Regions from separate parts of the Psychrobacillus sp. FSL H8-0487 genome, predicted to be linked through region 1. Evidence: riboswitches for the same ligand, from Rfam matches in the RefSeq annotation. Region 1 holds a riboswitch; each other region holds the start of a gene.
What was found. A riboswitch is a leader RNA that binds a small molecule or an ion and turns the genes downstream of it on or off. The one in region 1 is predicted to bind lysine.
Positions count from the first base shown of each region.

Region 2: it holds a riboswitch for lysine, as region 1 does, so the genes downstream of both, MHI47_RS13715 (Na+/H+ antiporter NhaC family protein) here and MHI47_RS12415 (aspartate kinase) in region 1, are expected to answer to the same signal.
Region 3: it holds a riboswitch for lysine, as region 1 does, so the genes downstream of both, MHI47_RS19255 (transporter substrate-binding domain-containing protein) here and MHI47_RS12415 (aspartate kinase) in region 1, are expected to answer to the same signal.
Region 4: it holds a riboswitch for lysine, as region 1 does, so the genes downstream of both, dapA (4-hydroxy-tetrahydrodipicolinate synthase) here and MHI47_RS12415 (aspartate kinase) in region 1, are expected to answer to the same signal.

Region 1 is NZ_JBBOZA010000001.1:2,425,185-2,433,507, forward strand. Features, by position in the region: gene sdhA (succinate dehydrogenase flavoprotein subunit) at 1-1,571, opposite strand, end outside; gene MHI47_RS12405 (succinate dehydrogenase cytochrome b558 subunit) at 1,621-2,232, opposite strand; gene MHI47_RS12410 (YslB family protein) at 2,518-2,931, shown strand; gene MHI47_RS12415 (aspartate kinase) at 3,046-4,275, opposite strand; lysine riboswitch at 4,370-4,549, opposite strand; gene uvrC (excinuclease ABC subunit UvrC) at 4,591-6,381, opposite strand; gene trxA (thioredoxin) at 6,432-6,746, opposite strand; gene MHI47_RS12430 (electron transfer flavoprotein subunit alpha/FixB family protein) at 7,062-8,039, opposite strand; gene MHI47_RS12435 (electron transfer flavoprotein subunit beta/FixA family protein) at 8,127-8,323, opposite strand, start outside.
Region 2 is NZ_JBBOZA010000001.1:2,675,008-2,683,330, reverse strand. Features, by position in the region: gene MHI47_RS13740 (FAD-dependent monooxygenase) at 1-377, opposite strand, end outside; gene MHI47_RS13735 (DUF72 domain-containing protein) at 574-1,425, shown strand; gene MHI47_RS13730 (sulfite exporter TauE/SafE family protein) at 1,426-2,244, shown strand; gene MHI47_RS13725 (bifunctional metallophosphatase/5'-nucleotidase) at 2,278-3,651, shown strand; gene yunB (sporulation protein YunB) at 3,694-4,464, shown strand; lysine riboswitch at 4,513-4,695, shown strand; gene MHI47_RS13715 (Na+/H+ antiporter NhaC family protein) at 5,053-6,612, shown strand; gene lipA (lipoyl synthase) at 6,721-7,656, shown strand; gene MHI47_RS13705 (YutD family protein) at 7,671-8,012, shown strand; gene MHI47_RS13700 (DUF3055 domain-containing protein) at 8,183-8,323, opposite strand, start outside.
Region 3 is NZ_JBBOZA010000001.1:3,758,113-3,766,435, forward strand. Features, by position in the region: gene MHI47_RS19245 (amino acid ABC transporter ATP-binding protein) at 1-241, opposite strand, end outside; gene MHI47_RS19250 (amino acid ABC transporter permease) at 260-1,021, opposite strand; gene MHI47_RS19255 (transporter substrate-binding domain-containing protein) at 1,151-1,996, opposite strand; lysine riboswitch at 2,121-2,304, opposite strand; gene MHI47_RS19260 (purine-cytosine permease family protein) at 2,494-3,894, shown strand; gene MHI47_RS19265 (YvrJ family protein) at 4,083-4,247, opposite strand; gene MHI47_RS19270 (helix-turn-helix domain-containing protein) at 4,690-5,994, shown strand; gene MHI47_RS19275 (hypothetical protein) at 5,996-6,127, shown strand; gene gltP (glutamate/aspartate:proton symporter GltP) at 6,303-7,583, opposite strand; gene MHI47_RS19285 (response regulator) at 7,704-8,323, opposite strand, start outside.
Region 4 is NZ_JBBOZA010000001.1:3,082,988-3,091,310, forward strand. Features, by position in the region: gene MHI47_RS15815 (LLM class flavin-dependent oxidoreductase) at 1-650, opposite strand, end outside; gene MHI47_RS15820 (DHH family phosphoesterase) at 882-2,069, opposite strand; lysine riboswitch at 2,381-2,560, shown strand; gene dapA (4-hydroxy-tetrahydrodipicolinate synthase) at 2,794-3,681, shown strand; gene MHI47_RS15830 (YehS family protein) at 4,009-4,521, opposite strand; gene phoU (phosphate signaling complex protein PhoU) at 4,657-5,316, opposite strand; gene pstB (phosphate ABC transporter ATP-binding protein PstB) at 5,330-6,097, opposite strand; gene pstA (phosphate ABC transporter permease PstA) at 6,175-7,002, opposite strand; gene pstC (phosphate ABC transporter permease subunit PstC) at 7,004-7,918, opposite strand; gene MHI47_RS15855 (phosphate ABC transporter substrate-binding protein) at 7,979-8,323, opposite strand, start outside.

The DNA of each region.
Region 1 (8,323 bases):
TTAAGCGCACCTAATGTAATAACGCGTGCTAAATATAACATATTTTTTAACTGACGTGTAAATGATGCGCCTTGGTTAGACCATTGTTGTGTATCATCCATATTAATATTTTCAAAACGTTCAAGAAGTTCTTGGATTTTCTTGTCTGTTGCTTCAAGTTTGTCGTTATAACGAACAACCGTTACGTTATCTGTCATCCACTCACCAAGCTCTTTATGAAGTAAGTACGCATTTTCCGTACCTTTCATAGACATAACCTTGTCCCACTTCTTTTGTTCTAATTTAAGTTCAGCTTCAAAGATAGAATCATCCATGTCAATAGCATGAGTTTTTAAATGACTCATATATTTAACTGCATTCGGTCCTGCAACACTTCCGCCGAATACTGCAGAAAGTAAAGAGTTAGCTCCTAAACGATTAGCTCCATGCTGTGAAAAATCACATTCACCTGCAGCAAATAATCCAGGAATATTAGTCATTTGATTATCATCTACCCACAGTCCACCCATAGAATAATGAACTGCTGGGAAGATTTTCATAGGTACTTTACGAGGGTCATCACCTGTGAATTTCTCGTAAATTTCAATGATACCACCAAGTTTAACATCTAGTTCATGTGGATCTTTATGTGAAAGATCTAGATAAACCATGTTTTCTCCGTTGATACCAAGTTTTTGGTTAACGCATACATCAAAGATTTCGCGTGTTGCAATATCACGAGGAACCAAGTTACCGTATGCAGGGTATTTTTCTTCTAAGAAGTACCAAGGTTTGCCGTCTTTATAAGTCCAAATACGACCACCTTCACCACGAGCAGATTCAGACATTAATCGTAATTTATCGTCACCAGGAATGGCAGTTGGATGAATTTGAATAAATTCTCCGTTCGCATAATATGCTCCTTGTTGATATACGATTGATGCAGCAGAACCAGTGTTGATAATAGAGTTAGTAGTTTTCCCGAAAATAATCCCAGGGCCACCAGTGGCCATAATTACAGCATCCCCACGGAATGCTCGAATTTCCATAGTTAGAAGGTTTTGCGCTTTAATACCACGACATACGCCTTCGCTGTCTTTAATTATTCCAAGGAATTCCCATCCTTCGAATTTAGTTACTAAACCATCCACTTCAAAACGACGAACTTGTTCGTCCAGCGCATAAAGAAGTTGTTGACCAGTTGTTGCACCAGCAAATGCTGTACGGTGCATCATTGTCCCACCAAAACGGCGGAAATCTAATAATCCTTCAGGTGTACGGTTAAACATAACACCCATTCTATCAAACAAACTAATAATTCCAGGTGCTGCATCTGTCATCGCTTTAACTGGTTTTTGATTTGCTAAGAAATCTCCACCATATATAGTGTCATCTAAATGTACTGCAGGAGAATCACCTTCACCTTTAGTATTTACAGCTCCGTTAATACCACCTTGTGCACAAACAGAGTGTGAACGTTTTACTGGAACGATAGAAAATAGGTCTACGTGCGTGCCATCTTCGGCAGCTTTCATTGTTGCCATTAAGCCAGCTAATCCACCGCCGACAACAATCAGTTTACTTTTTGCCATGCTATTCTCACTCCTCAATTTAATAGTAGTTGAACGACTTTAAAGTTTCTTAAACGAATGCTAGAAGAGCTTGTACGCCAACTACAGATAACGCTAAGAAGATAATTAATGTTACATAAGTAACAATTTGTTGTGATCTTGCAGATTGTGTAATACCCCAGCTAACTAAGAATGACCAAATACCATTAGCTAAATGGAAAGTGGCTGAAACAACACCTACAATATAGAAACCTAACATCCATGGGTTAGATAAAATCTCTGCCATCATGTTAAAATTAACTTCTTTTGCTCCAATAGCAGCTTGGAAACGTGTTTCAAAAACATGCCAAGCGATAAATACAACTAAGAAAATGCCAGTAAATCTTTGTAATATAAATAAATAGTTTCTCAACGTTCCAAATTGCTTCGGATTATTTTTTGCAGTAAATGCAATGTAAATTCCGTAAAATGCATGGAACATTAATGGAATATAAATTACGAAGATTTCTAACATTAATCGAAATGGTAGACTCTCCATGAAGTGAGATGCACTATTAAATGCTTCTGCTCCTCTTGTAGCAAAGTGATTTACTACTAAATGCTGCGCTAAAAACAGACCTACCGGTATAATACCAAGTAAGGAATGCAGTCGACGCCAATAAAATTCGCGATCGTTCGACAAAACAATTACCCCCTCAAATTTCTGACTGAAAAGAATGAAAACTATCTCAAAAAAGCAAAAGTTCTCAAAAATTTCACATCATCAAGTTACGTATTTATGACATATCCATTGTACTCTCATCATTTTGGAGCGTCAAGGTATCTTTCCGTATTTTAAAATGGATTCCTTTACCTTTTTCGGATAATAAATTGTTAAATTAATCACAATCTAATCAAGTCCCCATTTGTAATTTTTTTATGATAAAATAAATAGGCAATATTGATTTTTGGAAAGAAGGGTTGCTACTTGAATGAAAAGGAACATTCACATGTAACTTCCTTTGGATATGAGTTACTAAGAGACCATGTGCTTACTTCTATTCTCGGAAAACATGAAAAAGATATATTATATTGGGCAGGGAAAGATTTAGCCCGCAAATTTCCCCTATATTCATTGGACGAAGCTATCACTTTTTTCAACGAAGCTGGCTGGGGCACTTTACATTTAGAAAAAACTACAAAAGACTCCGCTTTCTATACGCTAAGTACATATAATCTACCTCAGAGTGGTCAAAGTAGAAGTCATCGATTAGAAGCAGGCTTTTTAGCTGAACAACAACAAAAGATTACTGGTTTTTTAACCGAATGTTATGACGAAGAAGTAAAAAAGAATGGCCTTGTCTCTTTGCAAATAAAATGGGATTCTAAAACAAAAGGGTAACGGGATAGTCGCATACGACTTTTCCTGTTACCCCTCTTTAATAGTGAAACTATTGTGAAAACCTTTTTAACAGATTCAAATAGTTAATAGAAAATGAATTTTAACATAAAAATATTATACGGATTGATGAGTTAGTGCAAGTTCAAATTCATCATGTAAGGCATTTGCTGCTTCGATCATATTTTGTTGGGGTACAACGACTGACACTTTTATCTCTGAAGTACTTACCATTTTCACAGGAATATTTTCTTTTCTTAATCGATCAAACATTTGAGCTGCTACCCCGGGATTCGATACCATTCCCGAACCGACAATAGAAACCTTTGAAAGACCAACTTCAAAATCTGCGAAAGTAAAGCCTAGTGCTTGTTTGTGTGTCTCTAAAACTGTTATCGCTTCAGACAAGGATTCCTTTTTAATAGAAAAGGATACTGCAGGTTTCACTCCTTCTACGATTGACTGTACAATAATATCTACGTTTATATGATTTGCTGCTAAAGTCGTAAAAATAGAAGCGAGGGAACCATTAAAAGGTACTTCATATTCTATAGTCAATCGGACGATATCTGATTCAAATGCCACTCCACGAACCACTAAATTATTTTCCACATCTACTTCCTCCTTCAAAATCGTTCCTTCTCCATCTTTAAAGCTCGGGCGCACTCTTAATGGAACCTTATAATTTTTAGCAAATTCAACTGCACGTGGATGTAATACTCCCGCACCTAAATTAGCGAGTTCTAACATTTCGTCATATTCAAGCTGTTCCAGTTTACGCGCACTTTCAATATAGCGAGGATCAGACGTGTAAATACCGTCTACATCTGTATAAATATCGCAAATTTCCGCTTCAATAGAAGCAGCAATAGCTACAGCAGTTGTATCAGATCCTCCTCTGCCAAGTGTAGTAATCTCTCCTGCTTCAGATATTCCTTGGAAACCAGCTACAATAACTACTTTATTTGCTGCAAGTAATCCATCAACTTTTGAAGGATCCATTTTCATTACTTTTGCATTTCTATGTACACTATCTGTTATCAGACCTGCCTGGGCACCTGTGAGAGAAATGGCTTCTACTCCAATTGCGTTTAACTTGAGAGAAAGCAATGCCATTGTAACTTGCTCCCCAGAAGATAAAAGCATGTCCATTTCACGTTTGGACGGTGAATCTGCTAATTCGAAAGCCAATTTTGATAATTCATCTGTCGCTTTACCCATTGCGGATACAACAACCACAATATCATGACCATTTTCTTTTTCACCTTTTACCCGATTAGCAACATCTGTAATCTTTTCAGTTGATTCAACCGAAGTACCGCCAAATTTCATTACAATTTTAGTCATGATCATCCGCTCCCTTATTAACTGAAAGGATTAAAAAATGCTTTTCACATATTGTGAAAAGCATTGTCTCATACACGGTCCAAAAAATCTGTCCATGTGAGATAGCCCTCCAGAATATCAAATTCTGACAATCCTACATCTATTAAATGCAGAACCAACAACAGAATAGGAAAAGCTATTCTATGTTTCGGCGAAAAACCCTTTCTTCAGCTATTCTAGGAACTTTCCTTCCTCCTGCTGAGTACTGATGTCTAATCGCACCTCTATCTTCACTTATAATAGTGAATATTAAATTGTTACAACCATAACATATGATTATTCAGAAGACAATACATTTTTCTGATAATGGTCAATCACTAAATCTGCTTGCTTACTCGGTAATCCTGCAGCCATTAACTCTTCTTTGCTAGCAGCTTGTATTTTCTTTAAAGAACCAAATTGTTTTAGTAATAATTTTTTCCTTTGAGGACCAATCCCTTCAATACCATCTAGAGAAGATGCAATTGTATGCTTTCCACGCTGTTGTCTATGGAATGATATAGCAAAACGATGGACTTCATCCTGAATTCGTTGGAGCAAATAAAAACCTTCGCTCGTACGCTTCATTGGAATTATCTCCAAAGGGTCACCATAAATAAGTTGAGAAGTCTGATGCTTGCCGTCCTTTGCAAGCCCTGCAATCGGTATATCAAGTCCTAATTCATCCTCAATAATTTCACGCGCTGCCTCTATTTGCCCTTTTCCACCATCAATGATTACTAAATCGGGTAGTGGTAAATTCTCCTTCAAGACTCTTGTATATCTTCGCCGTACAACTTCACGCATAGCACCATAATCATCATGTTTGGCAGCCGTTTTTGTCTTGTATTTACGATAATCTTTTTTGCTTGATCTACCATCAATAAATACAACCATTGCAGATACAGCATCTGTACCATGAATATGCGAGTTATCGAAAGCTTCTATACGCATTGGAGGTGCAATCCCCATGGAATCACCAAGCTGTTCAACTGCCCCAATCGTTCTCTCTTCTTGTCTTTCGATTAAATGAAATTTCTCCGTTAGAGCTATTTTTGCATTTTTTTCTGCTAACTCGACTAGATTTTTCTTTGTGCCTCGTTGTGGAACGAAAACTTTCATTTCTAGAAGATTTGAAGCTAAGTCAAGATCCGTAGTTAATGGAACATAAATTTCTTTTGGTTTAATATGCTCTGGCTTCGCATAGAACTGACCTAAAAATGTGATGAATTCCTCTTCTGGATCCCGGAAGATCGGAAATAATGACACATCTCTTTCGATAAGCTTTCCTTGTCGGATAAAAAATACTTGAACACACATCCAACCTTTATCAACATGGAAACCAAATATGTCTCTGCTCGTGAAATCATTCATCGTCATTTTTTGTTTTTCCATCACTTGTTCGATATGTGAAATCTGATCACGATACTCTTTTGCTCGTTCGAATTCAAGAGTCTCAGCAGCTGAATTCATCTTTTGAACCAATTCTTTTTTCACTTGCGTATGCCCACCATTTAAAAAGCTGGCTATTTCTTGAATAATTGTCTCATAAGTATTCTCTTCTACTTTTTTCACACAGGGCGCTAAACATTGTCCCATATGGTAGTATAGACAAACTCTATTCGGCATTTTTTGACATTTTCGAAGTGGATATAGACGATCTAGAAGTTTTTTTGTTTCATGTGCCGCATGAGAGTTGGGATATGGACCAAAGTATTTACCCTTATCTTTTTTCACCTGTCTTGTAATAATCAGACGAGGATCTTTTTCAGCAGTAATTTTAATGTATGGATACGTTTTATCATCTTTTAACATAATATTGTATTTTGGATCATGCTTTTTAATAAGGTGGAGCTCCAGTATTAAAGCTTCCAACTCAGATGATGTGACGATATATTCGAAGTCAACAATTTCTTGCACTAATCGGAGTGTTTTACCATCGTGTGCTCCTTTAAAATATGAGCGTACACGATTTTTTAATATTTTAGCTTTGCCGACGTATATAATAGTTCCTTGTCGGTCTTTCATCAAGTAACATCCTGGTTCATCCGGTAGGATGGAACATTTTTGTTCGATCAAATTATTCATATTATCACCTGTTTAAAAAAACCGGGTACTATGTAGCACCCGGTTTTAGATTATGCGTTTTTTTCTACAAGTTGTACTAATGCTTCTTTTGGTTGGAAACCTACTGCTTTATCAACAGGTTTTCCATCTTTAAATAATACTAATGTTGGAATTGACATAATACCGAATTGACTAGCAGTAGCTTGGTTTTCATCCACATCTACTTTTACGATTTTAACTTTATCGCTCATTTCAGCATCCATTTCTTCTAGTACAGGAGCAATCATTTTACAAGGTCCGCACCATGTTGCCCAAAAATCTACTAATACTAAACCTTCTTCTATATCTGTGTTAAATGTTTGATCTGTTCCATGAACAATTGCCATATTAAAATTCCTCCTTTATCTACTATGTAATGATTATAACAGACAGAAATACCAACATCTACATATTAGCTTGAAAGTAAATCTTAGCATACCAGAAACATTCAAAGCATTGGAACAAAACTGAAACGACTATAGGTCCAGCGAATTGTGGAAGAGTTTTACACAAGAGAAAACAAAATAAAAAAATAAACAATGTATAAAGAAATTTCAAGAAATATAAACTTTGATCAATTACATGAACAAGCACAATATTTTAATCAGTCTTACACAAAAAGGCTGCCCAAAAGTTTTTCTTTTGGACAGCCTCATCTATTATTATGCGTTTACTTTAAGTTTTTTGAACTCTTCAGTAAGCATTGGAATAACTTCGAATAAATCTCCTACGATCCCGTAGTCTGCAACTTTGAAAATGTTTGCCTCTGGATCTTTGTTGATCGCTACAATAATTTTCGAGTTAGACATACCAGCTAAATGTTGTATCGCTCCAGAAATACCTGCTGCAATATAAAGGTCCGGAGTAACTACTTTTCCAGTTTGACCGATTTGTAATGAATAATCACAATAATCGGCGTCACAAGCTCCACGAGAAGCTCCAACTGCTCCACCTAATACATCTGCAAGCTCTTTTAAAGGTGCAAAACCTTCTTCACTCTTTACACCACGACCACCAGCAATAACAACTTTTGCCTCAGATAAATCTACACCTTCAGTAGATTTACGAACTACTTCTTTAATAATCGTACGTAGGTTTGTAATGTCTACAGACATAGATGAAACGTCCGCTGACTTACTGTCATCTTTTGCAAGTGGAGCAATATTGTTAGGACGGATAGTGATAAATTCAATACCATCCTTCACTTTAACTTTTTCAAAGGCTTTACCAGAATAGATCGGGCGGATATATACAGCAGCATCGCCTTCACCCTCGATAGAAGTTACGTCTGATACCAAACCAATTTGAAGCTTGCTTGCAATTTTAGGAGATAAATCTTTCCCAAGTGCTGTATGACCAAAAACAATTGCTTCTGGATTTTCTTGCTCAATCACCGCTAACAATGCTTGACCATAGCCATCTGAAGTATATTGTTTTAAATGTGGATGTTCCACAGTAATTACACGATCAGCGCCATATTTACCAAGCTCAGTAGCTAGTTCTCCCACTGAATCTCCTAATAGAACACTAACAACTTCTCCGCCGCTTGAAATTTGTTTAGCAGCAGCGATTGCTTCATATGATACATTACGAAGAGCACCTTCACGTGCTTCTCCTAATACTAATACTTTTTTAGACATGCTATTTTCCTCCTAATATTAAAATTAATTCGATTCAAATATGCCATGGCATATCTTTTGTGTACAAAATAATCTCTTCTGAATAAGTTAAACGACTTTCGCTTCCGAGTGTAGTAAATGAACTAACTCTTTTACTTGATCAGCTAGCTCGCCTTCTAATACTTTTCCAGCTTCCTTTTTAGGAGGTAGGTAAATTTCGATTGTTTCTGTTTTTGCTTCTACATCATCTTCATCTATATCTAAGTCATCTAATTCCACTTCTTCTAAAGGCTTTTTCTTTGCCT
Region 2 (8,323 bases), 250 kb from region 1:
TTTGTATTCAGCATTAAATGGAAGTTTGTATATTTCTTTGCAGCATCTATCAATACTTGTAGTAAATGTGCTTGAGGAACATGAATACCAAGATGTCCGATCTCGGGATGAGGTAAAATAGTTTTAAATACTTCCCCATGCTGCCAATATTCAAGTTTTTTCATTCGTAATAGCCCGAGCTTTTCTATTTCGTCAAATAAGTTATATTTTTTTAGAATCGCTTCGCCTTCTTCATTTAAATGTTCTCCACGAAACGTTTTTCCGATTTGATTTGTTCGCTCTATTAATACAACAGATATATTTTTCTTTGCCAATAAGTACGCTAGAAGGGCACCACCAGGACCTGCACCGACTATACATACATCTACTTTCATCATGTTATTTCCTCCCTTTGCTTCAAAAAAGCGTAATGGGCTATATGTAACGACACTTATATATTTTAGCTAAATAAAAAATTATTATCCATCTTTTCATCCTTTGGGGGTCAATACGCTAATACTTGGAGTGCATGCTAGTTGAATATACCGAAATGAGTGATTATGCTATTATAGTAATAATAGTGAGGTGTTGTAAATGATTCAAATTGGCCTAACAGGGTGGGGGGATCATCCTGACTTGTATGTATCCTCGGCAAGAGAAAGGTTACAAGATTACAGTGCACATTTTCCAGTGGTGGAATTAGATGCAGCATTCTATGCAATTCAACCAATAAAAAATAGCTTAAAGTGGATTAAAGAAACGCCAGATAATTTTCAATTTGTTGTAAAAGCTTATCAAGGTATCACGGGTCATTTACGTGGTGATTTTCCTTTTAATTCGATCGAAGAAATGTTTGAATTATATCGACAATCGGTTATGCCATTTAAAAATTCGGGAAAGCTATCAATGATACTTGCACAATTTCCTCCTTGGTTCCAATGCACAAAAGAAAATGTACAATATATACGTAAAGTGAGAGAAGAACTAAAGGACTTTGAAGTGGTTATTGAGTTTCGTCACCAATCTTGGTATTCTTCTGAATATAAAGATTCTACACTTCATTTTTTAAAAGAGAATGGTCTTCATCATAGTGTTTGTGATGAACCGCAGGCTGGGGATGGTAGTATTCCTTTAGTTCCAATTGCAACTACGAACAAGGTACTCGTAAGGTTACATGGTAGAAATACTTATGGGTGGGTTAATCCGGGCAATAATGTGAAGTGGAGAGAAGTAAGATACCTATACGATTATAATAAAGAAGAGCTTTCTTCTATTAAAGGTATTTGTGAGTATTTAGAGAAGCAGGCAAAAGAGGTTGTTGTGTTGTTTAATAATAACTCTGGAGGTCATGCAGCCAGTAATGCCAAAACATTTCAAAGTATGTTAGGAATAGATTTTGAAGGACTTGCTCCAAAACAATTAGATTTTTTTGAAGGAGATTTTTAAATGGAATGGATTATACTAGCAATTAGTGGGCTTTTCTCTGGAATTGTAGGAGCATTGGTTGGCCTCGGTGGAGGCGTTATTTTAGTACCGGCTATTTTGTTTTTTGGAGCTTCTCTTAGTTTAATACCAAATATTACTCCGCAAAGCGTTGTTGGTCTTTCTGTGGTTATGATGATATTTACAGGACTTTCTTCTACTCTATCCTATATGAAAACCAAAACGGTCGACTTTAAAAGTGGATTTATTTTTTTCATTGGTAGTATTCCTGGTACTATACTCGGAGCATTTGTAAACAAAGGACTGGACTTACCTTCTTTTAATTTATACTTTGGTATCTTACTTGTTATTTTATCTACTTTATTGTTGGTAAGAGATCGTTTAAGTCCTGTTCGATGGTTTGTGGAAAATGGGAAAAAGAAAACCTTTAATGATGGCGATAAAACATTTGTATATGGATATCCAATTTGGTTCGCATTATTATTAACTTTTGGTGTTGGATTCGCATCGGGTCTATTTGGTATTGGTGGAGGATCTATACTCGTACCAGCGATGATATTACTATTCCTGTTTCCGCCTCATGTGGCTGTCGGTACGTCTATGTTCATGGTATTTCTGTCGTCTATAGTGAACTCTGTCACACATATTTCATTAGGAAATGTACCGTGGTTGTATACGATTCCGGTTATACCTGCTGCCTATATCGGAGCTAAGATAGGAGCAAAGTTAAATAAAAAGTTGAACTCAGATACACTAGTTTTGGCTTTACGAATTGTACTTTTATTATTAGGTATACGATCGATTATAGAAGGACTATTTTAACGTAAAATATGTAATGGATAGGGTGGGCAAAGAATGAGAGAGACGATTTATATATTCCACACAAATGATTTGCATAGTCATCTAGAAAACTGGCCCGCTATTCAGCAATTTCTCTCAGATACTCGGAAGAACCTTGGTGACAAGGCTTCCTATTTAACATTAGATATTGGAGATCATCTAGATCGTTCGAATATATATACAGAGGGTACACTTGGAAAGGGAAATGTGCATCTTCTAAATGATGCCAAGTATGATTATGTAACGATAGGAAATAACGAAGGCATTACCCTAAGTCATGAAGAATTAGAAACGTTGTACATAGATGCTAATTTTGAAGTGATTGTCTCCAATTTCACGGAGTTAGGAGGAAATATTCCTTCTTGGGTATTACCCCACAAAATACATGTAACACCAACTGGTATACGGATTGGCATTGTTGCGGCAACTGCTGACTATGGTATTTACTATGAAAAATTGGGATGGCAAATTCAAGAGCCGATTACCCGACTGAAAGAGGTATGTAATACACTTCGTCCGCAAGTAGATGTTCTTATTTGTATGTCACATTTAGGGAAATCACTTGATGAAATACTATCTTTGGAAATACCACAAATTGATGTGATATTGGGTTCACATACACATCACACGTTTGAAAAAGGTAAAGTAATTGGGAACACGTTGCAAGCTGCTACCGGTAAATTCGGTATGAATGTCGGACTTGTCACGTTGGAATTTGATCATGTAGCAAAAGTTATCCAATCGAAGAAGGCAGTTTTATTTCCTACGGAAGCACTACCAGTTCCACTATATTCAAACGATTTACAGACTGCTTGGGAAAATGAAGGAATAGCGGAGATGTCTAATATTGCTTTTTATAATTCTTTTTTATTGAAGAAGGATTGGTTTAAGGAATCGGATCTATCCCGCTTTTTCGGAAAAGCACTTCTAGCTTTTACAAAAGCGGATTGTGCCATGTTTCCAGCGGGGATATTCTTAAAGGATCTTCAACAGGGGCCGATTACTGCAAGAGATCTACATCAATGTTTGCCTCATCCGATAAATCCTTGTGTTATTACATTAACCGGTGCAGAACTACTAGAAGTTATCCGAACAGGGAAAAATGAAAAATGGCCAACGCTTGAAGTAAAAGGGTTAGGGTTCAGAGGTAAATACCTTGGGGTCATATTATATGAACAGCTAATAGAGTTAGAAAGTGGTATAGTTCTAGTAAATGAATCTCCTATTGAACTAGAAAAAGTATATACATTGGCAACTTTAGATATGTTTACATTTGGTTACTTTTATCCGTCTTTAAAATTTGCTCCCAAACAGTATTTTATGCCAGAAATGATTCGAGATATTGTGAAATGGTATGGACAGCTTGAAAAAAGTGAATATGAGTCATGAAAATCCTCTTTCTTACATAAGTAGTAATTAGGGGGATTGTTTTTGTTCTATAGAAAGAAGAAAAAACGATTGACTTTCTTTACTAATCAGCGGAAATTAGCCATTTTTTTAGTTTGTTTTATGTTGTCAGTGGGAGGCCTCATCTATTATATTAATAAACAATTGACAGCTACCTATTTGGAATATGCAGAAGTACAAACAACAAAAATAGCATCCATGGTAATAAATAAAGCAATTAACTCAAGAATTTCAAATACGCTCGATGTAAATGACATAATCGAAGAGGTGCCATCAGACAGTACTACAATGGTAACAACTCGATTTAATACAGAAATTATAAATCGTATACTATCTGATACAAATCAGTTAGTTCAGTCTCATTTGGAGCAGGCTGAGCAGGGGAACTTTTCTAGCCTACCGTATTTAGATGACATCGAGTACGATAAACAAACGATGGAGGATCAGGGGGGAGTTGTATTCTTCGTTCCGATAGGGCAAGCGACGAATATCCCCATCATAGGTAACTTAGGCCCTAAAATTCCCATACGCTTTCACGTTATCGGAAATGTTCAATCGAATGTAGTTCCTTCTATTACTAAGTTTGGAATAAACAATGCTTATGTGGAGGTTAATATCCACATTACGGTAAATGTACAAATAATAGTTCCTCTGGCAAGTAAGATGAGTACGGTGGAACAGAGTATACCTGTGGCAATGGGAATCGTGCAAGGCCAGGTTCCTTACATTTACACAGGAGGAGACGGGGACGCTGCTCCATCAATAGAAGTACCATTGCCATTACCTGAAAAATAAAAATCCTTAAGAATATTGTTTTTACTGCTATACTAGTGGAAATGAATAAGAATAGGTAGAGGCCGCATAGCAAAAGAGTAGTTTACAGGAGAATGACAACTGTGATTGTAAACGAAAGGAAGTTATGCCGAAATTAGATGTTGACCGTCAAGTCAAATCTAGTTGGGGTTATTTTGAACAAAAATAACACTGTCATTTATACATATGTATAAATGGAGAGCTACAAAGTATAAAATTTTTGCTTGAAATTTTATCTAAAAGCCAACCTATATTTATATTAGGTTGGCTTTTTTATATTCTAAGGCATAATGCACTTGTTCATTTTCGTTAGTGTCAGCTCATATCCCATCGAGTCTTGGGATATATAAGGTGTAGGTCATGCAGTCGTTGCGATAGGATGTCGCGAATTCAGACTGCCTACATTGAAGTAGGCACTTATGCATTTCATATTGTCTAGCTTCAGCGCCTAGCCCCTCGAGTCGTTTCAGCCTGATGGTTAAGGCAAAGTACGCCTTTACCGTCAGTCTTCCAACGCTAGTCGGGGCTTACATAGGCGCTTATGCATTTCATTATTAGGAGGAAATTATGATGGAAAATACGATTTTTTCAATTTTACCGCCATTACTAGCGATTGTAATGGTACTTGTGACGAAAAGAGTTTTACTATCACTAGGAGTCGGGATTGTTTCAGCGGCTTTGTTAGTAGAAAGCTTTTCGCCGATTGATTCATTGATCATTCTTTGGGATTCCTTTATCACGTCATTTTGGGATAATGGATTGAATATGTATAATATTTATATATTATTGTTTATATTGTTGCTTGGGGTGGTTACTGCGATTGTTAGTCTGTCAGGAGGAAGTACTGCATTTGCTGCATGGGCAGTTAAACGTATTAAAACAAATCGCGGATCTAAACTCCTTACAGCTTTTTTAGGTATTATTATTTTCGTAGACGATTATTTTAATGCACTTGCTGTAGGACAGATTGCTCGTCCAATTACTGACACTCATCGTGTTTCTCGTGCAAAGCTAGCTTATTTTATCGATTCTACATCTGCACCTGTTTGTGTAGTTTCTCCCGTTTCTAGTTGGGGTGCGTTTCTAATAAGTCAGCTTGGTGTTATCTTTGCTACCCATGCTGTAACAGACTATACTCCACTGCAAGCGTTTATGTTAATGGCACCGATGAATTTCTATGTCATTGCTGCGCTTGCAATGGTATTTTTTACAGCATGGACAGACAATGATTTAGGTGAGATGAAAAAACATGAAACACTTGCAAGAGAAACTGGTGTCCTTTTTGATCCAAATAAATCAAATCCAGGTGATTTACAAGGTAATTTCCCGGAAAATAATTTTGGTAAAGTAAAGGATCTAATCCTTCCAATTGTATCATTAATAGTAGTAACTCTTTTTGCAATGTTTTGGACAGGCTATCAGGCTTCAGGAAAAGTAATGGACATATTTGTTATTTTTGAAAATACAGATGTTCCGCTCTCTCTATTTATAGGTGGGATGGTATCGAGTATTTTAGCTGTACTATTGTATACGCGTCAATTCAAGAAAAACAAAGATGCTAATTTGGGCTTACTGGGGAAAGGAATTATTTCTGGTATAAATTCAATGTTACCTGCTATTTGCATTTTAATATTTGCTTGGTCCCTTTCATTTTTAATAACAGCTTTAGGAACTGGTGAGTATTTAGCTCATCTCGTTACAGATAATAATATTCCGGCAGGGGTTATTCCAGTCTTACTGTTTGTTTTAACAGCTTTTATGGCTTTCGCAACTGGATCTTCATGGGGATCATTTGGGATACTATTACCAATTGGTGCAAGTATCATCATGGTAGTAGAGCCAGAGTTATTACTCCCTGTTTTAGCGGCCGTTTTAGCGGGAGCTGTTTTTGGAGACCATTGTTCGCCTATTTCAGACACTACAATTATGTCAGCGACTGGTGCAGGAGTTAATGTAATCGATCACGTAATGACTCAGTTACCATATGCCATTATTAGTGCAGTCATTGCTGCAATTGGCTATTTAGTATTAGGTCTTACAGGTTCTGTTATGTTTGGCTTTATAACAGTAGTGATCATCCTTATCCTATTTTTCACGATTTGGAATTTTAAGAGTAAGAGGGTATATTAGTTGTTTTAAAATTGGTTGTCTTTGGTATTTGTATGGTTGTTTGCAATTAAATAATATGTTACATTGACAACAGTGTAGTTAGTTTATTTAGAATGGGGTCGGGATGAAATGACATCGTGTAAACCAACGAAAACAGAGTACCAAAGAAAACCAGAATGGCTAAAAATTAAGTTAAATACGAATGATGAATACAAGGGTCTTAAAAAGCTGATGCGTGAAAATAATTTAAATACAGTATGTGAGGAAGCAAAATGTCCAAATATACATGAGTGCTGGGGTTCACGTAGAACAGCTACATTTATGATTTTAGGAGCTATTTGCACACGTGCTTGCCGTTTTTGTGCTGTAAAAACTGGCCTACCTAATGAGTTAGATTTGGCAGAACCAGAAAGAGTTGCAGATTCGGTTGTAGTTATGAATTTAAAACATGCTGTCGTAACAGCAGTTGCTCGAGATGATTTAAAAGATGGTGGTTCTGAAGTTTTTGCTGAAACCATTCGTGCGATTCGACGGAAAAATCCTTTTACATCAATAGAAGTTTTACCTTCTGATATGGGCGGTATTGAACAAAATATCCGTAATATTATGGATGCAAAACCGGATATTCTAAATCACAATATTGAAACGGTTCGTCGACTCACTCCAAGAGTTAGAGCGAGAGCTAAATACGATCGTTCACTCGAATTATTGCGTCGTGCAAAAGAAATGCAACCAAGTATTCCAACGAAATCATCACTAATGTTAGGTTTAGGGGAAACTCATGAAGAGATTCTGGAAGTAATGGACGACCTTCGTGCGAACAATGTAGATATCATGACGATTGGTCAATACTTGCAACCTTCGAAAAAACATTTACCGGTACTAAAATATTACTCCCCAGCAGAATTTGGAGAATTACGAAAAATTGCGATGAGCAAAGGATTCTCCCATTGTGAAGCTGGTCCACTAGTTAGAAGTAGCTACCATGCAGATGAACAGGTAAACGCTGCGGCTAAGCAAAGACAACTGCAAGGTGAACAACTTCTAGCTACTCCAAATAGTTAATGGATGGTGATTGAATGATAATTGCAGAAGGCTTTACATATGAAATTATAGAGGATTATCGCGAGGCGTTTAAAGAAGAAGCATTTTTAGATCGTTATAGTGAAATTTTAACTAAATACGATTATATTATGGGTGACTGGGGTTACGGTCAGCTGCGTCTTAAAGGTTTTTTTGAGGATCGTAGTCATAAAGCTACATTTGATACGAAAATAGGAACGATGAAAGACTATTTATATGAATATTGTAATTTTGGATGCGCCTACTTTGTCGTAAAAAAAATAGGGGTTGCTCCAAAAATTGTTCCTGACGAAGCTATAATAGAAGTAAATGAAAATCTAGAGCAAGATCAACTATGATCTGCTCTAGGTTTTTTCTTTTGCAACCAGATATGGACTATCCCTCAAAAATTCTCTACACTAGTCTGGTTTAAGGATTAACTATTTGTGTAAACTGATATTATTTCTAACTCTACTGTAATAAAAAAGCTAGTCGTGATATGAAACCACAACTAGCTATTTATATTATATTAACTCAATAATTCTCGAAGATAATCTCGTAATTCTACTGCTTCTTCTTCTGATCTATTAAATACATGTTCGAGATAGCCTGGTTCTTCCACATCATCAGCTCCGATAATGGCAGCTCGTCCATATTGTATATCCATTAC
Region 3 (8,323 bases), 1.3 Mb from region 1:
TTTTTCGGTAGGCATGGATATCATGTTTTTCATCTAAAATATTCTCTCCACGATAAATAATTTGACCGCCACTAGGCTTTTCCAACAAATTTATACAACGAAGTAAAGTAGATTTTCCTGATCCAGAGGAACCGATGATGCAAATAACCTCTCCTTTGTTCACTGAAAAATCTATGTCTCTTAAGACCTCATGATTTCCGAAGGATTTACTTAAATGTTGAACTTCGATGACATTTCCCATAGATTTCTCCTCCTTCGTTTAATCGATATTCGCATTATTTTTAGGTAACATAAGTTGCGGTGGCGGCTGACCAATCATACTGTAGTTTTCCGGGCCGTCTAATCTTCTCTCTATATATCGTAATATTAATGTTACTGTAAACGTCATGACGAAATACAAAATACATGCTATAAAGAATGGTTCAAAGTATTTAAAGCTTATACCTGCAACTGTTTTCGCTTGAAAATATAGTTCCGTAACACCTATTACATTCAAGACAGACGTATCTTTAATATTAATGATAAATTGATTTCCTGTTGCTGGTAAAATATTTCGGATGACTTGAGGTAGAACAACACTCCACATTGTTTGAACATGATTCATACCAATTGCTTGTGCAGCTTCGAATTGCCCCTTATCAATGGAAATAACACCGCCCCGTACAATTTCTGCCATATATGCACCCGTGTTGATCGAAACGATGAATATTGCTGCTGTTGTACGGTCCATATCTATCCCAAAAGCAAGCGCAGATCCATAGAATATTACCATGGCCTGTACGATCATCGGAGTTCCTCTAAAAAACTCAATATATGCAGAAAGTATTAGATTTACTACTTTTAACAAAATACGTTTCATTTTTCTTTCAGGTTTAGGAATTGTACGAATAACCCCTGCTAGCAAGCCAATAACTGCACCAAAAATTGTACCAATAATTGATATTAATAATGTCATTCCTGCTCCACGAAGGAACATCGGCCAGTTATTAGTAATCATCGAAATAATATATTCAATGCTCATACATTTCCCTCCTTTCTTAGAAAAGCCGCAGACGCTGCTGGCGTCTGGAGCTAGATAGTTAATAATTAGAAAGCATATATTCCATATAAAAACCGACTGCAAAAAGATGCAGCCGGTATCACTTCACCCTTATTCTGCCGCTGGTTGGTTATTGATAGCAGCATCCATAATTTCTTGTCTTTCTTCTTCAGAAATTTCCGCTAAAATTTTATTAATATCTTCTGTTAAATTACTATCTTTTTTCAAGCCTACTGCTACTGCTGTATCCTCTTCTGCCGCTTTAAATCCATCCGTAAATTCAACCATTGCAAAGTTGGCATTAGCGGAAGAAGCACTAATTCCTTCTGGACGTTCAGACACATAACCATCAATAACTCCAGATTCTAATGCTACACGCATTGCAGAGAAATTATCAGATGCTGGTTGTTTTTGCACATCTTTGATTTGATCAATTACACCATAGTGAGAAGTATTTAACTGACCTGTAATTTTAGCACCACTAAAGTCTTGAATAGAAGTAGCCCCTTCAAAAGCTCCACCTTTTTTCACTACCATAACAAAGTTGGAAGTATAGTAGTTTTCCGAAAAGTCGATTGTTTCTTTACGCTCTTCTGTAGGTGACATTCCCGCTATAATTGCATCAATCTTGTCTGATTGCAATGATGGCACAAGCCCATCCCACTCTGTTTTAACGATAACTAGTTCCTTTCCTAATCCATCCGCAATACGTTTAGCAATTTCCACATCATATCCACCAGCATACTCTGCGTTTCCATCAATCTTCACTCCACCATTGGAATCGTCTAGTTGAGTCCAGTTAAAAGGTGCATAACCTGCTTCTAAGCCTACTGTAAATGTATCAGCCGTATCTTTAGCTGTTGAAGATCCCGAAGTCTCTTTATCAGCCGTTCCACATGCCGCTAATAACAATGTAATAGATACAAATATCGTTAAAAATGCTAATCTTTTTTTCATTCTAATTTCTCCCTTTTTATCAATATATGTTCTTGCCTATAAAAAAAGACAACTTGTACAAAAAAAGACCTGAGATGAACTCAGGTCGCAATATGTATAGTTGCCCAGGTCCTCTACTTTTCCCAAATGAGATAGCACACCATTATAAACCGGGATGTTTATAGTGGACAGTCCTGCAATTATTAACTACAGACCCAGCAAGTAATAACGAGTAATATTACAAACTTCGGCGACATTTCCTTCTCCCTAGCATCGTAGCTTCTCAAACTCCACTAAGGACTGTTAAATATCGCGCCTCTACCTCACTACACTAAGTGAGGTTATATTCAATTATGTTTCATAGTTTACAATACACATATATTTCTGTCAACTACCTCAGTATTAATACTTAGCTAGGTATATGTTATAATTAATGGTGGAAATATAAAAACAATGAGAATTTAGTTATTAATGTGTCTACTTACATTGGTAATTATTTTTTAAAGGAGAATGATATTATGAGATCTGTCCAAACTACAGATCACAAAGTAACAGAACAAATGGACTCAGATTATTCATTAGAAAAGGTACCCCGTAGCCAAAGAAATATGGGTTGGTTAAGTATAACCAATATTACATTCGGCATAGCCACTGCCATTTTTTACTTTCAAATGGGTAGTGTAATGGCTCTGCAATTTGGGGCACTAAATGCTATTATCTCCTCGATTTACGCAATAGTAGTTGCCGGTATATTAGGAACCTTCATTGCTTACTTATCCGCGAAATCTGGTATGAATGTCAATTTATTATCTAGAGGCGGTGGTTTTGGCTATATAGGTGCTTCCCTAACATCGTTCCTCTACGCGACAAACTTTATTATGTATTGTGCATTTGAAGGACTCATTTTAGTATCCGCGGTTCACACCTTCTTCCCTAACCTACAAGAATGGGCATTAATCATTTTCTTCGGTTTTATCGTTATACCTTTAAACTGGTTTGGAATTAAACAACTAGATAAGTTACAAAAGTGGTCTCTACCTATATTTGTAGTTTTCTTAATAACAGCAGTTGTTATATCATTTTATAAACCTTCCGTATTTGAAGGACCTTTTTGGACTTATTTACCTGAGGGCGTTCAAGTTGGAGGACAAGCCTTACTCCTTTGCATAGGTGTTCAACATGGAATAATGGGTCTAACAGCCCTACTAGCATCTGATTATGCTCGTTTTCTAAAACCAAAAGATATTAAAATTGGTTCGGTGGCAATCGGTTTTATTCCACAGATTTTCTGCTTCGGTATTATGGGGGGTCTTGGTATTTGGTTTGGTGTTCGCTTAGGTGAACCAAATCCAGGAGTTTATATTGTAATGCTTCTAGGTATTGGTGGAGCATTATTCACGATGCTAACTCAACTACGTATAAATATTACTAACATATATAGTAGTTCCCTATCGCTATCAAACTTCTTTGAAAACATTTTTAAATTTACACCTGGACGCAGATTTTGGGTGGTTGTAAGTGCAATTACTGCAATAATTCTAATGCTCGGTGGTATTGTAGATCATTTAGATACAGCTATGACATTTCAAGGTGTATTTTTACTATCATGGGCAGCTATATTGGTGACCGATGCATTGGTCGTTAAAAAAGCTTTGAAAATTGGGAATGGTTATTATGAGGCTCGACAAGAATTTCTCTACAAATGGAATCCTGTTGGAGTTGTTTCTTTAATCGTTGCTAGTGGCATAGGTACATTTGCAGCATTAGGTTATATGGGTTCATTTTTACAAAGTACCGCTGCTTTCTTTGCAGCTATTTTAGCAGCAATTCTTACTGTTTTTATAGCAGTATTAACAAAAGGGAAATATTACAATAAAGGTGCTGCCGACGATATCCCCAAAGAGGATTATATTGCATAACAGTAGTTCCCCTTATTCACATTAAAAAAGTAATCCATTTTTGAGTTATTACTCAGGATGGATTACTTTTCACTTCTAGCATTTTCTTAGAAGAAAATTATAGTTAGTGAAAATAAGCTTAGCTTACCTTTAAAAGAATAATTTTAATCTATATTATCAACAGGAACTCAATCCTTCTTGTTACATGTTCACTTTCTTTTTTCTATACTATTGTTAACAACATTTGCTATATTGTGAATGGTATTTTCGAGAGAGTCTATTTTATTTTCAAAGCGATGTAATAAATAAATAGTGACTACAATAGGAAATCCAAAGTTTCCAATTAATTGTACGATGTTTTCCTCCCCAATCATGTGTACCCCCCTTTCCCTTTTATTTACCATTCCCAAACAATTGATATTCCCGTTGAGTAAAACCAATTAAAGTATGACTGTTGTATTGCTAAAACTTACTTGTCCAAAAACAATTTTATCTCACGTTAGTCTTCTTCCTCCTTTTTATTAATATTTTATTTAATTATACTAAATTTTTGTTATATTTAGAATAATTAAAGGTTGGGAAACATTACCTGAGTTCTTCCTTTATTACTATATAACTCAACCTATTTTCCTATTTTAATGAAAATTTACTACTTCTAAATCAATTCGGATAATTATTGTATCAATATTCTACAAATCTCTACAATATAGTAAGTCTTTCTACAATTTAGTAGTCGTTTTTGGTCGAACGATTGAAAAAGGATATTTAGATTATTTCAAGAATTAGTACATTACTAATTCATAAGGGGTGAAGAAAATGAGTAGTATAGGTCATATAATAAAATCAGAAAGAATAGACCAAAGTATGAAACAAACCACATTGGCCAAAGGAATCTGCTCTACATCCTATTTAAGTAAAATAGAAAATAGTTTAACGGTTCCAAGTGAAGAAGTAGTAAATTTATTACTCAAAAAACTAGATATAGAAATAGATCAAGTGTCCAGTGAAAAGGAAAATAAAGTGATTACATCCCTATCCGAATTATACAAAATAGGAGTTTTGAAGAGAGATAAAAACTTTATAAGGGGAGCTTTACAGAAATACACCGACGAAAAACTACACTTTTTACAACTAAATAATTATTACAGTTATCAACTTTACCTCTTCCGTCTACTGTTAATACTAGATGAGAAGAAGGAAAACCTGCAGTCAATCTATAAGGCAATTGTACAAATAAAAGACGAGATAGACGAGAAAACAAAGTTTATTCTTAATTTGAATTTGGGGATTTATAGTTATTTAGAGGGGAATTACCAAGCTGCATTAAACCGGTTAGAACTTTCATTAGGACACTTAAATAAAGGGAGTATTGAAGAATGGGAATTAGCTGATTTCTATAATGTACTTAGTTTAACGTACTCAAAATGTAATGAATTTTTTAATGCAATTAATTACGCTTCCAAATCACTACTTTACTATAAAGATAATCTGTTATTCGAAAGAGCTATTGATAATTACATTGTTATAGGAATTGCCTATAAAAAAATGAGACAATTTCAAGAAGCGGAAAAGAACTATTATTTAGCGGCAAAGCTTGCGAAAGACTATAAATTGATTAACTATGAGGAGGTGATTTACCAAAACCTTGGGTCCTTATATGCCATTCAAGGGTGTCCTGAAAAAGCAATAGAGTTTTATAAGCTTAGTTTAAAAATTAAAGAAGAAGACTGTAATGCGGAAGGATACTTACTAACAACTTTATCTATTATAAAAGAGTATTCCAAGCAATCTGACCATCAACAGGTTCTGCAATGGTGTCAAAAAGGATTAATAAAAATTGCTCAAGAAAAATCATCTACAAAAAATTACTTTGCTTATTTTTACCACCTTGAAATTTATAGTCATTACCTTAACCAAACGGAAGAACTTGAAATGGTATTAACAGAAGCTATAAGTTATTTTGAAAACGAACAAGATGGACGTCATGTTCAAAAGTATTCTATATTATTGGCAGATTACCTTTTTAAACATCACAAGTTTAAAGCAGCAAGTATATATTATCAAAAAGCAAATCAGGTTTTATTTAAACAAAAATTTATTAAGAATTGGGAGGATTTATAAAATGAAAAAGAAGATTGTATTGCTAACCTTATCAAGTATTGTCGTCCTAGCTCTAAGCTTTACAACGAACATAAAACATATTAGCGAGGACGAAACTCCAAGACCAACATCTATAGACAATTCGTTTATTTAAAAAACTCAACATTTGAAGCACAGTTTCAAGTCAGGTCTTTAACGAAGCACACCATTCATTACTAAATTTATCGTAGAGCTTTTCTGAGACTACAAAAAACCGGTCATCCAATTGGATAACCGGTTTTTTTGTTGTTATGACTCTAGAATATAGTGACCTTTTTCTATAAAAGATGTTACACCGTTTTCTTTAAAGAAAGATAATACGCTTCTTCTTTTTCTTGATCGAATCGGCCTTCCCACTTAGCCATAACGATCGTAGCTAGTGCATTTCCTACAACATTAACAACTGTACGAGCCATGTCTAGAAGACGGTCAATTCCAGCGATGAAGGCTAGACCTTCAAGTGGGATACCAACTGTTCCTAAAGTTGCCAGTAACACAACAAACGAAACCCCTGGAACTCCTGCAATACCTTTAGAAGTGACCATTAGAACTAGTACTAAAGTAATTTGTTGAGAAATACTTAAGTCAATATTATACATCTGAGCTATAAAGATTGCCGCGATTGCTTGATACAACGTAGAACCATCCAAGTTAAACGAATATCCTGTTGGCACTACAAACGATACGATATCTTTTGGTGCTCCGAATTTCTCCATCTTCTCCATTACTTTTGGTAAAACTGTTTCTGAACTTGACGTTGAATACGCTAAAAGAAGTTCGTCCTTTAGTACTTTTAGTAGATGGAATATATTGATTCCAACAAATTTTGCTATACCTCCAAGTACAATGATTATAAAGAATATCATTGTAGCGTACACAAGAATCATTAGCTTGCCCAGCGGCAACAAGGATTCGAGACCAAATTTAGAAACTGTTACTCCGATTAAAGCAAAAACGCCAAAAGGAGCAAATTTCATAATAAGATTTGTGACCCAGAACATCGCATCTGCTGTACCCTGGAAGAAAGCTAAAACAGGCTTTCCTTTTTCACCGATTGCCGCAATACCTAGCCCAAATAATACCGAAAAGAAAATAATTGGAAGCATTTCTCCTGCCGCCATCGCTTGCACGATATTATCAGGAACTATTCCTACAATTATATCTAATATCCCATGATCCTCTTTTTGGACTTGCTCTGTTGTTTGAACATATTGATCGATATCACCTTTAGCAAGGCTTGACATATCTATCCCTTCACCAGGTTGGAAAATGTTTGCTGCAAATAATCCAATGATAATAGCAAAGGTTGTTACAAGCTCAAAGTAAATTAGTGTTTTCCCACCCAATTTACCTAATTGTTTGATATCACCAGTTCCCGCAACACCTAAGATTAAAGTTGAAACAATGATAGGAACAACTATCATTTTAATCATATTGATAAACATGGTTCCTATTGGCTGCAAGTACTTTTCTACTGAAGGATTTCCAAAGAAAACTGCACCCACAATAATCCCTAGGATTAGACCTACTAATATTTGATATGCTAATGTAAACTTGAATTTCTTTTTCATATTATGCTATCCCTCCTAGTTGTAAGCGCTTTCCATATATAAATAGCTTAAAACTATTTTAAAGATAACCTATCAAATCCTACAAAATCCTACATTTTACTTCCCCGGACGAAGAGTCTTCTAAATTTGCTTATAACTTTCCAATACTTCGACGTATAACATTTGAAGAAACTTTTTAATATTAATCTTTATTTTGGAAGAGTTAAAGCGGTTCTCTCCTACCTCAATCATCAACCTTCGAACTTCTTGGAATTCAAAGTATCGGGGTGCATAATGCTCAAATTCTCTACTTGTATAATCGATTGAACCAATTGTAGCCATATGCTGGATTGCTGCTAATATAGTTCTTCGGAGCCGCTGCTCAATTGCTTTCATTTCCTTTTTTATATCTTCTGCATTCCGTCTTCTCGCAAGAGACTCATAAATATCGATTAATGCTGGAAAAACGTTCGACTCATTGTTTCTGTGCACTAACATTTCTATAATCTCTTTCAGGTCATTGCTGCCTACCTCACTCATTATCCCCATATCACCAAGCTTGATACTGACCAATTCTCCCACGTTTACCTTTTTTAGAGGGGGCATAATTGTATTGAAGCTTGCTAATGATTCTTTTATCGTTAAAAGCGAATTCCTTAACCGTTTTTGTTCTGCATTTTTCTGCAATATACTTTGAACCTCTACCCTATTAATTGGTTTATGTATAAAAAATTCAATTCCTTTTTTATAAGCTTCTCCTA
Region 4 (8,323 bases), 660 kb from region 1:
TTCTTATACAGTTTCACGAGTGGCTCAAACTGGAGTGGGCTACCTCCGATAATTGCCAACACTAGTGGCAATCCAAGGAATCCAGCTCGAGCAACAGATTGCGGTGTTCCACCGCTCGCAATCCAAACGGGAAGTGGGTCTTGTACGGGACGTGGATAAACCCCACGATTCTGAATCGCAGCTCGATGCTGACCACTCCATGAAACCATTTCAGACTCACGTATTTTTAAGAGTAAATCTAACTTTTCTTCATACAATTCATCATAATCCTTTAAATCATATCCAAAGAGTGGGAAAGATTCGATAAAGGAACCACGCCCTGCCATGATCTCTGCTCGACCATTGGAAATAGCGTCTAATGTAGAAAATTCCTCAAATACTCGCACTGGATCATCTGATGAAAGTACTGTTACAGCACTAGTTAGTCTTATATTCTTCGTCCGTGACGCAGCTGCAGCCAGAAGAACAGCGGGCGCGGAAGCCGCGTAATCCTTGCGATGATGTTCTCCTACACCGAATACATCTAGCCCAACTTCATCTGCTAATACTATTTCTTCCACAACCTCACGAATACGCTCCGCATGACTAATTACTTTTCCAGTTTTTACATCTGGAGTGGTTTCCACAAACGTTGTTATACCAATTTCCACTTAATTTTTCCCCCAATCATTATTGCGTTCAATTGTTTATATAAGGATGCTTTCGGCCTTAATGATACCTTATTATCCTATTTATATTCAATCTATCAGTTTCATTGGAGAAAGAGGAATTTGGAAAGATATTCTGTTTCACGGGTAAAAATAACTCGAGAGCGAGTATGTAAGAACCATTCGCTAGTATTCAATAGAGTGAACGCCAGTAAAACTCAGTAACCCTTGTCCTCAAGCGTCCTCTCTCTTCTTCACTTCACTCATTAAATAATCGACAAACAGATCATCCCTTACTAAAGCTGCCTCATAGTTTCTCTTTAAGAAACGTTCGCCATCTTCAAAGCTTGTAAAGGTTTCTTCTAATTCGATTTTATTTTTTTCGAGAATCCAATCTTGATTATTTTTAGAATATAAGATGAACGTGTCATTATTTCTATTTTTATAAAACGAACCGAAAGCCGATTGTTTCAAATTATACTGATTTCTTTTTGCATCTTCTGGTATTGAGGACAGATGGAAAGTGTCCAAAACAAATAACTTATATGCTTCCTCCGTTAAAGTACATCCTGATGCTTTTTGATGTCCTCCGCCACCGAACTGTCCAGCAACTTCAGAAACATCGACATGATCATAAATTGTACGAAGAGAAATTCTTTTTCCTCCCATGATTACAATTGCGATGTAATCGAGATGTGGAAACTCTTTGCCAAGTTCATTACCTAACTCCGAATGATACGTTTCCGCGTAGACCACCCCAGCAATATGGTCTCCCACTTTTGCCTGTACAATCTCTCTTTTCTTACGACGAATATAGCGATCAATCTTCTCGGATTCCATTTTCAATATTTTCTTTTCAAATTCATCAAAATCAAAATGGTCACTCGTACGAAGTCGTTCCATTATTTTTTCTTCAAATTCTTCCATCGATATTAAATAGAACAATGAGTTTAGGGAATGTGCCTGATGATTCCCGTTCTTTTCCCATTCCCATGTATCATACTGTCTAACTAATTCTACAAATTCTGTTACTGCAGCAGTTGGTTCCAATAATTTGTTGGATACAAGGTACTCATATAATAAGGATGTAGCAGAAGTTAATTTGCCTTCCTGATCTTCCACTAAAATATATCCCCATTCATAATCATTAAAGTGCAACGCTGATTTATGATGATCGATTAGTTGTACCTTCCCATTTGCATTGTAAAAATCATTTAATCTTTTTTCATTATCCCCGTTCGGCGTCAAATCCGTTACGAATAAAAATGTATCAGGTTCATCATTTTCTAAAAAATATTCAATCTCCCGATTAAGAGATGAAATCGAATTATAGCGCACCTTTACATTCTCACCAAATGCTAGCTTTGCTAAAATACCACATCCGACACCATCTAAATCATTATGGGACAATAATTTATACATTCTCTTCACCTCTTATATAGTATGGTTTTTACATATTAAACTTATTAATAGAACTAACTTAAAAGTTATTTGGGTCAATTTCAAATTACTTATATCAATATAAAATTGGACTCCGTTGATTGTAGCGCAAGGTGGCGACTCCAGTGATGAGGAGTGAAGCCATATCCGCGGAAAGCGTCCACCTGGAGTGAAGATCAACTTTGACGGATTTTACTACTTAATATTTATTTTACAGGTAAACTGTTGCAATAGTATTAAAAGTCATGTATTATTTTAATAATTAAATATTCTCTTATTTCAATTATATTTGAAGTAAGGATAGAGGCGCAAAAACCATTAGTACACAATTAGAGGATAATGAGATCCTAGGACATTTGTGGAAAGGGGAATTTGCCGAAGTTGAAAGAATCTCATTTTTCTTGAAGCTGGTTCAGCTGTTGAACAAACACTGAATTGTCATATAGGAGACTATATGGAGGGCTATCTTACGCACAGAAATATTACTCTATTTCTACTGCAACAACGAGCCCTCGTTGTTGCTTTTTCGCGTTTACTTAACTTGACTACCAAACAAATCTCAAGTTAAGCCTCCGGTGGATGTCACAGACTTTGGAGTTAATTGCGCTAGCGCAATTCAAAATCTGGACACAATTACACCGAAGTGTAATTGATGAAGCCCTTCTCCCTGAATTTTTAATAATAAATTATAGGATGTGGAGAAGTTATGAATTTTGGACAAATATTAACGGCTATGGTTACTCCTTTTGATCATAATGAGGATATAGACTTTCCAGCTACAAGAAACTTAATAAATTACTTAATCTCCAATGGAACACAAGGTTTGGTTGTGTCTGGAACAACCGGAGAGTCTCCGACGTTAACTGATGAAGAAAAAGTACAGCTGTTTAAATTTACAGTTGAAGTTGTAAATGGTAGAGTGCCAGTTATTGCTGGAACCGGCTCATATAGCACAAAAGCTTCTATCAATTTAACAAAACAGGCTACTGATGCTGGTGTCGATGGTATTATGCTTGTTGTTCCTTATTATAACAAACCATCTCAAGAAGGCTTGTACCAACACTTCCAAACAATTGCTGCAACAACATCATTGCCGATTATGCTATACAATATTCCAGGTCGAAGCGTGGTCAACATGTCATTAGATACCATCATCCGACTTTCAGAGATTCCAAATATCGTTGCTATCAAAGAAGCTGGCGGCAATTTGGATACTATGTCTGAAATTATTAGTAATACTCGTGAGGACTTTTCGCTGTATAGTGGCGATGACGGTTTAACAATTCCGGTGCTATCAATTGGTGGAACGGGTGTTATTTCCGTAGCTTCGCATATTATAGGAAATGAAATGCAAGCAATGATCGCAAAGTTTAATAATGGCAATGTAAGAGAAGCTGCAATGGATCATCGCAGACTATTGCCTGTCATGAAAGCATTATTTGCAGCTCCAAATCCTACACCTGTTAAAACAGCATTGAATTTAAAAGGTGTTCCAGTGGGTGGAGTTCGCCTACCTATGGTTCCTTTAAATGCTGAGGAGCTTACTACTTTAAAGGAAGTATTAACTACACTACCAGAAGGCGTAAAGTCTTAAAAAGAGCGAATTCCAACTACTGGAATTCGCTCTTTTCCCTTTAATTCGTGGACATGAAAGATCATATACTCGCGGTCGATGGGTGAATACTCGCTATCGACCAATGCTTACTCGCGGAGAAGAATGGAATACTCGCGGAGAAGAATGGAATACTCGCGCTCCCTCTCTGATTACTCGCGGACTGCCATGATTTACTGCCGCAACAGGATATATTTCCACTTCTAATCATCCTTTCAGGATGTTGAGGAATGAAATGAATTGCACCATTTCTTATGACTAAACTAAAAAGACGAATTCCCATTACCAATGGAATTCGCTCTTTTTAATTTAACTTCTATATTTAACCGCTAAGCCTTTAAGGAATTTGCGCGCAAAATTGTCTCCGCATTCTTTATAATTACGATGACCTGGTTTTCGTAAAATAGCTCCAAGCTCACCTTTTGAAACTACAATACCACCATCATGCAACACATCTAGCATATCTTCTGTTGTTAATTGTAGAGCTACTTTAAGCTTTTTCAACAGCATATTATTCACGTGATCCTTCTGCTGTACAACTGGCTCCGTATCTGCTGGCTGTTCCGGTTTTGGATCCTGCTTGCCTCTTTTATGCGTGATTAGTCCATTCAAAAACGATTCTAACATTTTATTATTACACTTGATGTGGTTTTCATCCTCTACTACTTCTTCCTCTTCACTTTCCTCTTTTGCTTTGGTAAGAATTTTGAGAACTTCCTCTTTAGTTACTTCCACACCACCAAGTTTAAATACCTCTACCATATCCTTATTCTTTATATCAAGGGCATATCTCAATCTGATTAATATATCATTATTCTCCATTTATAAACCTCCCAATGTCCGCATAAGTAGATATCATACGGAACTAATCATTACTAGAATAGCACAATGTGAGCTAGTATAAAAAAAACTGGAAGAGAAATTTTTCATTTTCTCCACCAGTTCGATTTCATTTGCCTATGAATTGAAATCATATATTTGACCTTTTATCAAATAAGCTGTGCTTTCAGCGATATTCGTAATATGGTCTGCTGTTCTCTCTAAAAAGCGATTAACAAATAATAATTGTACAAGCTGACTTGTTTCTTCTGGATGTTCACTTAGATAAGCAGTAAGTTTTTTATATGTCTCTCTACTATATTGATCTACATTGTCCTCTAAATCTCCCACTTCTTTAGCAAGCAGGATATTTTCCTCTAAGAATGATTGTAATGCTTTTCGAAGCATTTCAATCGATATATCTTTCATCTTTTCTAGATGGGTAATATCTAGTAAAGATTCAGTATTGCCGATTTTAATCGTTGCTTTTGCAATATTTACAGCAAAATCTGCGACCCGTTCAATTTCAGATGAAATTTTAAGGACACCAATTATTTCACGCAAATCTCTGGAAACAGGTGATTCTTTCGCTATCATCCATATGGAGAACTGATTTACTTCTATTTCAAGATTATCAATCGCTGTATCTCCTTCAATTACTTTTAGAGCAATCTCCACATCCTGTGTTTTTAACGCCTTAAAAGATTTTTCTAGAGCGACAACTGAGAGTTCACCCATTTCGATAATCTTACTCTTTAGTTCTTCTAAATTATTTTCAAAGTTTACACGAATACCCATTGGTAACCTCCTATTATCCAAATCGACCTGTAACATAGTCTTCTGTTCTCTGATCCTGCGGGGTGGAGAAAATATTATCTGTATCATCGTATTCTACTACTTCTCCATTTAAGAAAAATGCGGTTTTATCGGAGATTCGAGCAGCCTGTTGCATGTTATGTGTCACAATAACAATTGTATAATCTTCTTTCATATTGGTGATTAGTTCTTCTATTTTTAGAGTAGAAATCGGGTCTAATGCGGAAGTAGGCTCGTCCATTAAAATAATATCAGGTTTCATCGCTATTGCACGAGCAATACATACACGTTGTTGCTGACCGCCTGACAATCCTAGGGCCGATGTTTTAAGACGATCTTTTACTTCATCCCAAATTGCTGCACTACGTAAACTTTCTTCTACAATTATATTTAATTCTTTTTTGTTTTTAATACCTTGCATTTTTGGTCCGTAAGCCACGTTGTCATAAATACTCATAGGAAATAGATTTGGTTTTTGAAATACCATTCCTACCTTCGTTCTGAGTTTGATAACATCATTAGATTTATAAATATCTTCATGATCAATGACAATTTCTCCTGTAATTTTCACACCATCGATTAAATCATTCATACGATTTAGTGTGCGTAAAAAAGTAGATTTCCCACAGCCAGATGGACCGATTAAAGCTGTAACCTCTTTTTCCTGAATAGCAAGATCGACTCCGAATAATGCTTGTTTCTCGCCATAAAATAAATTTAAATCTCTTACATTGATTATAGTTGCTTCTTTACTTTGCTCCATATGCTAAAATACCTTCCCTACGTAATTTATTTGGTCATTAGCTCTGCATGTTCAATTACTGTGGACTTAACATACTCTTATTTATTTGTAGCTCTGTTAAATTTTTTCGAAATATATGTTGCCGAAAGGTTAATTGCTAATATAATTACGATTAAAACTATACCTACAGCTGCAGCAAGTTCAATATCTCCAGATTCTTGTGTAACTAGATACGAATGAACAGTTAAGGTTCTAGCAGATGATAGAATGCTGTCTGGCATAGCTGCCACGGTTCCAGCAGTTAAGAAGATAGCAGCTGACTCACCAACAATTCTTCCGACTGAAAGGATAATACCAGATAGTATACCTGGCATTGAGCTTGGTAAAATTACTTTATACAGTGTTTGTAATTTTGTTGTCCCAAGCGCTAGTGAACCTTCTCGGTACGAACCTGGAACTGTTTTTAAAGCTTCTTCAGTTGTCCGTATAATTACAGGTAATACAATAATCGTTAGAGTTAATGAAGCTGCTAATATCGACATACCTAATTTTAATGTTGTAACAAAGAACACCGCTCCAAACAAACCGTAAATAATAGATGGTATTCCTGTTAAACTTTCCGTTGCAAATCGTATTAGTCTTACTAATCGGCCTTGTTTTGCATATTCCTGTAGATAAACGGCTGCCAATATTCCAATAGGTGTTGCGATGACTAACGAGATAAGGACTGTGTATATAGTCGTTACGATCATTGGCCAAATACCACCATCTCCATCTGGAGAATAATCACCAAAGATAAAGTCGAAGCTGATCAAACCAATTCCCTTATAAAAGATAAAACCTACAATCATAACAAGAACGGCAACTGATAAGAAAGCTGATAACCACAAAAGTCCTCGGAGTAAGTTATCTTTAAATTGTCTCATCTTAGTTGCCTCCTTTGGAACTTATTTTTGCTAAAACGAAATTTAGTATTAAGATAAACGAGAATAAAACAATTCCCGTAGCAAATAACATTTCTTGATGAGTTCCGAATGCATAACCCATTTCTAAAGCAATATTTGTCGTTAATGGACGCACACTATCTGTTAAGCTAGTTGGCACGATTAAGCTGTTCCCAGCTACTAAGATAACTGCCATTGTTTCTCCAATTGCACGACCAAGACCTAATACAATGGCAGTCATAATACCAGATTTTGCTGCTGGTACAATAACTTTAAAAATTGTCCCAATTTGCGATACCCCGAGAGCTAGTGATCCTTCACGATATGTTTGCGGCACTGCACGAATGGCAGTTTCAGCAACCGTTACAATGGTTGGTAACATCATGATTGCTAGCACTAGAATAACTGCGATTAGGCTTTGCCCTTTCACTAAACCGAAAGTATTTTGTAAAAATGGAACAATGATAGCAAGTCCAAACACACCATATAACACTGATGGAATACCTGCTAGTAATTGTACTGCTGGTGAAATAATCTTTGCTAATCGTTCTGAGGCAATTTCAGCTAAGAAAATAGCTGTAAATAGACCAATAGGAACTCCAATGATTAACGCTCCAATTGTCGCAAAAATAGATGCAACAATCATTGGGAATATACCGAATTTATCTTCACTCGGTACCCAATCACTACCAAATATAAAATCTATAAAGCTATAGCCCTCCGCTACAAATGGATGGGCACCTTTATAAAATACAAATCCAATGATTAACAATAAAGTGATTACGGAGAGAAGTGCACAAATTAAGAATAGTCTTTGCGACACCTTCTCTAACATATACTTTCTCTTGTTTGCTTTGCCGATTTCGACGGTCTGCTTGTTAGTTGTTGGGATAGACACTCTTATTCCTCCAAAAGTAAGTCAAAAGTTTATGTTGTTGTCTTCCTAATTCATCTATATCTACTTTATAGGGATAGCTCCTGCTTCTGCTGCAATGAGTTGTCCTTCTTCACTTAGTATAAAATCTATAAATTGCTGTCCTGCCTCAGTTAATTTTCCTTCTTTATAGACAAACAAGAATGGCCTAGACAAGCTGTATTTTTTTTGTAAAACATTTTCTGCTGTAGCTTCTACACCATTAATGTCAATTGTTGAAATGTTCTCATCAATATATTCAAAAGAGATAAAACCAACTGCATGTTTATTGTTAGCAACTGTTGTTTTAATATTTCCATTACCGCTTGCAATGATCGAGTTTCTGATTAACTCTCCAGAGCTATATTCTACTATTTCTTGAAAGGCATC